Linked DNA regions of Prochlorococcus marinus XMU1406. The protein of the gene in region 3 binds, or shares a complex with, the protein of the main gene of each other region. Links are inferred from orthologs where the notes say so. Each region holds a gene or a part of one and is shown on either strand. Other genes may lie near its edges.

Evidence for each region.
Region 1: the proteins of HA149_RS00925 (region 3) and HA149_RS01555 are in contact, whole or in part, in a cryo-EM structure (PDB 6ZJN), measured with the Thermus thermophilus proteins. The link is inferred for Prochlorococcus marinus XMU1406 from one-to-one orthologs. Residues at the interface, in WP_223903221.1 of Thermus thermophilus: Met26, Thr27, Asn29, Gly31, Pro32, His34; in WP_096411116.1 of Thermus thermophilus: Glu45, Ser46, Asn48, Pro50, Ala51, Gly52, Glu53.
Region 2: the proteins of HA149_RS00925 (region 3) and HA149_RS01550 are in contact, whole or in part, in a cryo-EM structure (PDB 6KHJ), measured with the Thermosynechococcus vestitus proteins. The link is inferred for Prochlorococcus marinus XMU1406 from one-to-one orthologs. Residues at the interface, in WP_011057128.1 of Thermosynechococcus vestitus: Pro17, His18, His19, Pro20, Ser21, Met22, Val25, Arg27, Met29, Thr31, Ile38, Asp39, Cys40, Glu41, Pro42, Val43, Ile44, Gly45, Tyr46, Leu47, His48, Arg49, Gly50, Met51, Lys53, Ile54, Asn57, Arg58, Pro65, Tyr66; in WP_011056552.1 of Thermosynechococcus vestitus: Leu46, Met47, Tyr48, Thr50, Ala51, Cys52, Phe54, Ile55, Glu56, Ala58, Ala59, Ile61, Gly62, Ser63, Arg64, Phe65, Asn76, Pro78, Thr89, Thr91, Lys93, Met94, Ala97, Leu101, Met123, Phe124, Ser126, Asp127, Ser128, Tyr129.

The regions. Positions count from the first base shown.
Region 1 is NZ_JAAORG010000001.1:287,270-290,270, reverse strand. Bases 162-3,001 are described here. They hold HA149_RS01555 (NAD(P)H-quinone oxidoreductase subunit 3), read left to right. Parts: upstream 162-1,320; coding sequence 1,321-1,683; downstream 1,684-3,001. Other genes in these bases: HA149_RS01540 (gluconeogenesis factor YvcK family protein), read right to left, coding at 2,949-3,001; HA149_RS01545 (NAD(P)H-quinone oxidoreductase subunit J), read left to right, coding at 2,422-2,952; HA149_RS01550 (NADH dehydrogenase subunit K), read left to right, coding at 1,715-2,422; HA149_RS01560 (rubredoxin), read right to left, coding at 815-1,243; HA149_RS01565 (photosynthesis system II assembly factor Ycf48), read right to left, coding at 162-805. Outside these bases: more of HA149_RS01565, read right to left, coding at 1-161. UniProt on the Escherichia coli protein: NDH-1 shuttles electrons from NADH, via FMN and iron-sulfur (Fe-S) centers, to quinones in the respiratory chain. The immediate electron acceptor for the enzyme in this species is believed to be ubiquinone.
Region 2 is NZ_JAAORG010000001.1:286,542-289,643, forward strand. What follows is about bases 162-3,102. They hold HA149_RS01550 (NADH dehydrogenase subunit K), read right to left. Parts: upstream 2,016-3,102; coding sequence 1,308-2,015; downstream 162-1,307. Other genes in these bases: HA149_RS01540 (gluconeogenesis factor YvcK family protein), read left to right, coding at 162-781; HA149_RS01545 (NAD(P)H-quinone oxidoreductase subunit J), read right to left, coding at 778-1,308; HA149_RS01555 (NAD(P)H-quinone oxidoreductase subunit 3), read right to left, coding at 2,047-2,409; HA149_RS01560 (rubredoxin), read left to right, coding at 2,487-2,915; HA149_RS01565 (photosynthesis system II assembly factor Ycf48), read left to right, coding at 2,925-3,102. In the rest of the region: more of HA149_RS01540, read left to right, coding at 1-161. UniProt on the Escherichia coli protein: NDH-1 shuttles electrons from NADH, via FMN and iron-sulfur (Fe-S) centers, to quinones in the respiratory chain. The immediate electron acceptor for the enzyme in this species is ubiquinone.
Region 3 is NZ_JAAORG010000001.1:169,880-172,851, forward strand. Bases 1-2,811 are described here. They hold HA149_RS00925 (NAD(P)H-quinone oxidoreductase subunit H), read left to right. Parts: upstream 1-717; coding sequence 718-1,905; downstream 1,906-2,811. Other genes in these bases: rsmH (16S rRNA (cytosine(1402)-N(4))-methyltransferase RsmH), read right to left, coding at 1-679; HA149_RS00930 (acyl-CoA thioesterase), read left to right, coding at 1,915-2,367; HA149_RS00935 (AMP-binding protein), read right to left, coding at 2,371-2,811. Also shown: more of HA149_RS00935, read right to left, coding at 2,812-2,972.

The DNA.
Region 1 (3,001 bases), 120 kb from region 3 along the record:
CCATATCTAAATAATTGTATCCATTAAGAATAGGTATAATAGGTTTCGACCAGTTTTCTAGATCATTCGTATCTTCATTAAATCTAATTTCGGCTCCTCTAGAAAGCATCCATAAACTTCCTTCTGGATTGAAACCAATACTTTGAACTCTTTTGCTACTCGCTCTTTGATGAGCTGTCCATGCATCACTATCATTTTCCAAAGTAGAAAAGAAATTACCCAGACTACTTACGCTGACATAATCTCCCTCTTTAGTTCTTCTTAAATCTCTTACACCTCCAGAACCAGATGCATCTACAACTTTTGCATTCCATGATTCACCACTATCTGATGTTTCATAGATTGCACCTGCAGTGGTGGCCAACTCTGCAATCCCTGCATCAACAGTCGTTATTAGAAATGGTTGACCTGGTAATTTGTTGCCAAGAGATAAACGAGTCCAATTTTTTCCCGCATCAAGTGTATGCATAACTAATGAGGGCTGACCTATTAACCAGCCCTCTTCACCTTTAAAGTCAATATCTAGCAGACGAAAGTTCTCTTCACTTGGTAAATCTAAATTTCTTTTCTCCCAAGTTTCTCCCCCATCATTAGATTCCATAATAAGTCTATTAGAACCTACTAAAAATCCATTTTTATCATCTATAAAATCAATATCTAAAGCATTAGCTTGGTCCTCAAACTGAATTGTTTTCCAAGGGCTACTATCACTCATCTTAACTCCTGTAGATGAACAACCGCTCAATACAAAACAAAGAAGGCCAGATAAAAGAAGAGTGGGGATACTAGTAATAATTTTTTTCATTTATGTATATTAATGCAAAGAGTATAAAGAAAGAAACATAGCAGCGGCAAAAGCCAGCCCTCCAAAAATCAATATATTTTTTTGTCCAGGAGGTAAACTATTAAAACCAAACCCATAAACTAAATTTTCTTCAAAACCACTAGGTTTAGATTTAGGACCTATATCCTTATAAAAATTTTTACCGGCTCGACAAACAGGGCAAGCAAAGGTGTTCCCATCCAACTCTGAAAAAGGAGTATTTTTGGGTATGTTTAATTTTTTATTTCCTTCAGACGGATCATAAATATACCCACAACTTCTACATTCGAATCTATTATGTTCTAAATTAAGAACAGGTTGTTTAACATTTACTTCTGAGGATTTTTCAGAAAGATTTCCTTTCTCAAAGTCTTCAACTATTTTGTTTTCCTCAGAGGCTGGTTGAATGTTTTCACTCACGGTTTATTATTGTTCTTTAAGAACTTTAAAAGATTTTGCTTAATTAAGCGACTTTTATTCAAAATTAATTTTTTAAGATGTTTTTATTAACTGGCTATGAATACTTTTTAGGTTTCCTCCTAATTGCCGCAGCTGTACCAGTATTAGCTCTAGTTACTAATCTCATCGTTGCCCCAAAAGGCAGAACAGGGGAAAGAAAACTTACCTATGAATCTGGAATGGAGCCTATAGGAGGAGCATGGATTCAATTTAATATTCGTTATTACATGTTTGCCTTGGTTTTCGTTATATTTGATGTTGAGACAGTATTCCTTTATCCTTGGGCTGTTGCCTTCAATAGATTAGGCTTATTAGCTTTTATTGAGGCTTTAATTTTCATTGCAATACTTGTTATCGCTCTGGCATACGCATGGAGAAAAGGCGCTTTAGAATGGAGTTAAAAAATTGAATCCACAATTATCCCCAAAAGCAATAAGAGAAATCCGAGAAGGAACTTGTAATTCTCTTGGTGCACCCCAAGTTACTACAGATTTAAGTGAAAATATTATATTGACAAGTTTAGACGATCTTCATAATTGGGCTAGACTAAGTAGTCTATGGCCTCTCTTGTATGGAACAGCTTGTTGTTTTATAGAATTTGCTGCCCTAATAGGATCTAGATTTGATTTTGATAGATTTGGATTAGTACCTAGAAGCTCTCCTAGGCAAGCAGATTTAATAATAGTTGCAGGAACAGTGACGATGAAGATGGCTCCAGCTCTTGTAAGACTGTATGAACAAATGCCTGAACCAAAATATGTAATTGCCATGGGTGCTTGCACAATCACAGGGGGAATGTTCAGCGCAGATTCTACAACTGCTGTCAGAGGGGTTGATAAATTGATACCAGTTGATCTATACCTACCAGGATGCCCACCAAGACCAGAAGCAATTTTTGATGCTGTAATTAAATTAAGAAAAAAAGTTGGTAATGAATCAATTTTAGAGCGCACAAAAACAGAACAAACTCACAGATACATAACATCTGATCACGAAATGAATCTTGTTTTCTCAGAAAATACAGGTGAATATCTAAACAAAACTTCAGCTAACGTCATTCCCTCCTCTAAAAAAGAAAAAATAACTGAATTACCTGAAAACGCCAAAAAAACTGAAATTATTAATACTTTAGAAGATTAATGGAAAAAGACGGTTTAGCCAAATCCTCAGATACTTCAATAGAAAAAGAAGGGTTTATAAGCCAATCTTTGTTTAAAGATGGAATTCCAAATCAATCTTTATCTGATGATCACATAGGAATCGAAAACATTTCTGTGGAACCTAACAAATTATATGAAGCAGTATCTGCCTTGAGAAATTACGGTTTCAACTATCTCCAATGTCAAGGAGGATATGATGAGGGACCAGGCAAAAATCTTGTAAGTTTCTATCATTTTATAACTGTTGATGATTTACAAAAAATCGAAAAAATTAAAGAAGTCAGATTAAAAGTTTTCTTAAAAAGAGATTCTGATTTATCAATCCCTAGTTTGTATAAAATTTTTAAAGGAAGTGATTGGCAAGAAAGAGAAACTTTTGATATGTATGGAATAAATTTTATTGATCATCCCAATCCCAAAAGACTATTAATGCCTGAAGACTGGAGAGGATGGCCATTACGAAAAGATTATATTCAGCCAGATTTCTATGAACTTCAAGATGCTTATTAGTTTAATTTTTTTAATTTGCGGTAAATAAACATAACTGCTCTCGCTAGTC
Region 2 (3,102 bases), 120 kb from region 3 along the record:
ACCTACTTTAACTAGATTATTTCAGTACAGATTTTCAGGGGGAAGTGGTTTGGAAGGTCATAGTTTTGGAAATCTATTCTTGTCAGCTTTAACAACAATTACAGGTAGTTTAGAAAAAGCAGTTCAAGCCTCTAGTAAGGTTTTGGCGGTACAAGGTCAAGTTTTACCTGCAACAAATATTGATGTTATGTTATGGGCCGAATTAGAAGATGGTGAGAAAATTTTTGGTGAAAGCAAGATCAGTAAATCTAAAAAATTAATTTCGAGGATTGGTTACCTACCAGAAAATCCTTCAGCTCTTCCAAGTGCTCTTGAATCTATAAAAGAAGCTGATTTAATTGTTCTTGGCCCAGGTAGTCTGTACACTTCTTTATTGCCTAATCTTTTAGTACCAGAAATAGTAGATGCATTATTGCAAAGTAATGCTCCTAAAATTTATATAAGTAATTTGATGACTCAGCCTGGAGAAACAGATGGACTTGATGTCTATCAACATATCAAAGCAATAGAAAAACAACTATCAAATTTTGGAGTTAATACTCGAATTTTTAACTCAATCTTATCTCAGATTCAATTTGAAAAGTCTCCATTAGTAGACTATTACGAAAGTAGAGGGGCAGAGCCTGTCCAATGTAATAAAGAAAAATTATTATCTGAGGGTTATTATGTTTTGCAAGCACCATTATATTCAAAAAGAATAACTCCAACTCTTAGACATGATCCAAGGAGACTAGCGAGAGCAGTTATGTTTATTTACCGCAAATTAAAAAAATTAAACTAATAAGCATCTTGAAGTTCATAGAAATCTGGCTGAATATAATCTTTTCGTAATGGCCATCCTCTCCAGTCTTCAGGCATTAATAGTCTTTTGGGATTGGGATGATCAATAAAATTTATTCCATACATATCAAAAGTTTCTCTTTCTTGCCAATCACTTCCTTTAAAAATTTTATACAAACTAGGGATTGATAAATCAGAATCTCTTTTTAAGAAAACTTTTAATCTGACTTCTTTAATTTTTTCGATTTTTTGTAAATCATCAACAGTTATAAAATGATAGAAACTTACAAGATTTTTGCCTGGTCCCTCATCATATCCTCCTTGACATTGGAGATAGTTGAAACCGTAATTTCTCAAGGCAGATACTGCTTCATATAATTTGTTAGGTTCCACAGAAATGTTTTCGATTCCTATGTGATCATCAGATAAAGATTGATTTGGAATTCCATCTTTAAACAAAGATTGGCTTATAAACCCTTCTTTTTCTATTGAAGTATCTGAGGATTTGGCTAAACCGTCTTTTTCCATTAATCTTCTAAAGTATTAATAATTTCAGTTTTTTTGGCGTTTTCAGGTAATTCAGTTATTTTTTCTTTTTTAGAGGAGGGAATGACGTTAGCTGAAGTTTTGTTTAGATATTCACCTGTATTTTCTGAGAAAACAAGATTCATTTCGTGATCAGATGTTATGTATCTGTGAGTTTGTTCTGTTTTTGTGCGCTCTAAAATTGATTCATTACCAACTTTTTTTCTTAATTTAATTACAGCATCAAAAATTGCTTCTGGTCTTGGTGGGCATCCTGGTAGGTATAGATCAACTGGTATCAATTTATCAACCCCTCTGACAGCAGTTGTAGAATCTGCGCTGAACATTCCCCCTGTGATTGTGCAAGCACCCATGGCAATTACATATTTTGGTTCAGGCATTTGTTCATACAGTCTTACAAGAGCTGGAGCCATCTTCATCGTCACTGTTCCTGCAACTATTATTAAATCTGCTTGCCTAGGAGAGCTTCTAGGTACTAATCCAAATCTATCAAAATCAAATCTAGATCCTATTAGGGCAGCAAATTCTATAAAACAACAAGCTGTTCCATACAAGAGAGGCCATAGACTACTTAGTCTAGCCCAATTATGAAGATCGTCTAAACTTGTCAATATAATATTTTCACTTAAATCTGTAGTAACTTGGGGTGCACCAAGAGAATTACAAGTTCCTTCTCGGATTTCTCTTATTGCTTTTGGGGATAATTGTGGATTCAATTTTTTAACTCCATTCTAAAGCGCCTTTTCTCCATGCGTATGCCAGAGCGATAACAAGTATTGCAATGAAAATTAAAGCCTCAATAAAAGCTAATAAGCCTAATCTATTGAAGGCAACAGCCCAAGGATAAAGGAATACTGTCTCAACATCAAATATAACGAAAACCAAGGCAAACATGTAATAACGAATATTAAATTGAATCCATGCTCCTCCTATAGGCTCCATTCCAGATTCATAGGTAAGTTTTCTTTCCCCTGTTCTGCCTTTTGGGGCAACGATGAGATTAGTAACTAGAGCTAATACTGGTACAGCTGCGGCAATTAGGAGGAAACCTAAAAAGTATTCATAGCCAGTTAATAAAAACATCTTAAAAAATTAATTTTGAATAAAAGTCGCTTAATTAAGCAAAATCTTTTAAAGTTCTTAAAGAACAATAATAAACCGTGAGTGAAAACATTCAACCAGCCTCTGAGGAAAACAAAATAGTTGAAGACTTTGAGAAAGGAAATCTTTCTGAAAAATCCTCAGAAGTAAATGTTAAACAACCTGTTCTTAATTTAGAACATAATAGATTCGAATGTAGAAGTTGTGGGTATATTTATGATCCGTCTGAAGGAAATAAAAAATTAAACATACCCAAAAATACTCCTTTTTCAGAGTTGGATGGGAACACCTTTGCTTGCCCTGTTTGTCGAGCCGGTAAAAATTTTTATAAGGATATAGGTCCTAAATCTAAACCTAGTGGTTTTGAAGAAAATTTAGTTTATGGGTTTGGTTTTAATAGTTTACCTCCTGGACAAAAAAATATATTGATTTTTGGAGGGCTGGCTTTTGCCGCTGCTATGTTTCTTTCTTTATACTCTTTGCATTAATATACATAAATGAAAAAAATTATTACTAGTATCCCCACTCTTCTTTTATCTGGCCTTCTTTGTTTTGTATTGAGCGGTTGTTCATCTACAGGAGTTAAGATGAGTGATAGTAGCCCTTGGAAAACAATTCAGTTTGAGGACCAAGCTAATGCTTTAGATATTGATTTTATAGATGATAAAAATGGAT
Region 3 (2,972 bases):
CTTCAATTTCTTTATTAACAGCAATTCTTAGTGCTTGAAATGTTCTTGTTGCTGGATGTATTTTTTTATATCTTTGTTTTGGTGGGAAGCAGCCTGCAATAGAATAAGCTAACTCTTTTGTCCCAGAATATTTCCCATTTTCCTTCAAATCCAATTTTATTTTCCTAGCAATCTTTCTTGATAATCTCTCATCTCCATATTTATAGATTAAGTTAGCTAGATCTTTTTCATTTAAATACTCAATTAATTTCTCTGCATCAACATCAAGAAAAGGATTCATGCGCATATCAAGCGGACCATCTTTTTGGAAACTAAATCCTCTTTTAGGGTCATCAATTTGGTTACTATTTACTCCAAGATCTGCAATTACAAAAGAAACTTTTTCTTTTGGTACAAAATCCGCAAAATTTGAAGCCCTTATATCAATCCTATTTTTAAACTCATCAAGTTTTTTTGATGCTGATTTTCTTGCGAATGGATCTTGATCAAGTCCAATTATATTTAAATCCGAATATTTTCTCAATAAATGATAAGAGTGCCCGCCTCCGCCTAAAGTTGCGTCAATTCCCTGAAGTTGATTGTTATGTATAAGTGGGTAATGCTCTAATGAGGCCATAATCTCATCTGTCATAACTGATTGATGATTGAAAAAAGATGAATCAGATAGGTCAGTTTGCATAACTTTCGACTAAGATTTATTTAGAAGTTAAATTTCGAATGGCTCAGCTAGAGACTAGAACAGAACCAATGGTGGTCAATTTTGGCCCTCACCATCCCTCAATGCATGGGGTTTTAAGGTTAGTTGTAACTCTTGATGGTGAGAATGTCATTGATTGTGAGCCAGTAATTGGATATTTACATAGAGGAATGGAAAAGATAGCTGAAAATAGGACAAATGTAATGTATGTCCCTTATGTAAGCAGAATGGATTATGCAGCAGGAATGTTTTATGAAGCTATTGTAGTAAATGCTCCTGAAAGATTAGCTAATATTCCAGTTCCCAAAAGAGCTAGTTACATCAGAGTTCTTATGCTCGAACTTAATCGTATTGCTAATCATCTTTTATGGCTTGGTCCCTTTTTAGCAGACGTAGGAGCTCAAACTCCATTTTTCTATATTTTTAGAGAAAGAGAGATGATCTATGATCTCTGGGAAGCTGCTACTGGACAAAGGCTTATAAATAATAATTTCTTCAGGATAGGTGGTGTCGCATGTGATCTCCCATACGGATGGTTAGAAAAATGTATAGACTTTTGCGATTGGTTCGGTCCTAAGATAGATGAATATGAAAAATTAATCACAAATAATCCAATTTTTAGAAAAAGAATTGAAGGTCTAGGAACAATACAAAGAGACCAGGCAATTAATTGGTCTTTGTCTGGGCCAATGCTTAGAGCTTCTGGAGTTTCTTGGGATTTAAGGAAAGTCGATAGTTATGAATGTTATGACGATTTTGATTGGCAGATTGCTTCAGAAAAAGAAGGAGATTGTTATGCGAGATATCGAGTAAGAGTTGAAGAGATGAGACAATCACTAAGTATCATTCGCCAAGCCTGCAAAATGATTCCAGGAGGTCCAACAGAAAATTTAGAAGCTCAAAGAATGTCGACTGAAGATAAGAAAAGTGAAATTTTTGGTATTGACTATCAATACGTAGCTAAGAAGGTTGCTCCAACTTTTAAAATTCCTAATGGAGAATTATATACAAGATTAGAGTCCGGCAAAGGAGAAATAGGTGTATTTATTCAAGGAAATAATGAAGTTACCCCATGGAGATTTAAAATCAGAGCAGCTGATTTAAATAATTTGCAAATATTGCCTCATATTCTTAAAGGTGCCAAAATCGCAGATATTATGGCAATCCTTGGTTCAATAGATGTCATTATGGGATCTGTTGATAGATAATTTCTTTAAATGAAACCCGCTGATTGGTTAATATTGCAGAAGAAGGTAAGATTTGGTGATTGTGATTCTGCAGGTGTAATTCATTTTCATAACTTATTAAAATGGTCGCATGAAGCTTGGGAAGAAAGTATTGAAATTTATGGGATTCCTTCTCAAGATATTTTTCCAGATTTTTCTATACGTAAAAGTCAAATTATTTTTCCAATAGTAAATTGTGAAGCAAACTTTCTTGCGCCTATAAAAATTGGAGATTTCTTAAAAGTAAAAATTGCCCCTCATAAAATTAATACCCATTTGTTCCAAGTAAATAGCTTTTTTATAAAAAATGGAAATAAAGTAGCCGAAGGAAAAATTATACATTGTTCTTTAGATGTTGATTCAAGAAATAAAATAGAACTTCCCGATCAGTTAGAAAGATGGATAGAGGCTTCAAATGTAAGTACAAATTTAAAAGAATGCTAATTATTATTTTTTAAATTTATAGTTTATTTTTTCTGTAATGCTATTTTTGTTTTTAACAATCCACTTTTCAGGCTTTTCATGTTTGGGCCAACTTTGAGAAAATTTTTTTAATAAATTTAAAGAAATTTCAATATTTTTATTATTTGTAAGTTCTCTAAATTCAACAATTACTTTAATTTTATTTCCCCATAATTTGTTAGATACTTTTGAAATATTGAATTTATTAATTGGGATATTTTCTTTCATAATGAAATCATTTAATCTAGATTCAATTACTTCAGGGAAAACGATTTCTCCTCCGGAATTAAAGGCATTATCACTTCTTCCAAAAAAGTTTAAATATAAAGAATTATTGATTTGATTAATTTCACCTAAATCACCTGTTTGCCACCACCCATTTTTATTTTTGAAATTTTCAGTTTTTAAAGAGTTTATTATTTCGATTCCAATTCTGGCTGATTTTATCTCGATTAATCCTTGTGCGTTAATTCTTATTTTTGTATCAGGTAGTATTTCTCCAACATTTTTAAAACCCATTAAGAATTCTTTTGGTTTTAAACTCGTAACCATTGCTGCTGTTTCAGTTGCGCCGTAACAAGGTGCTA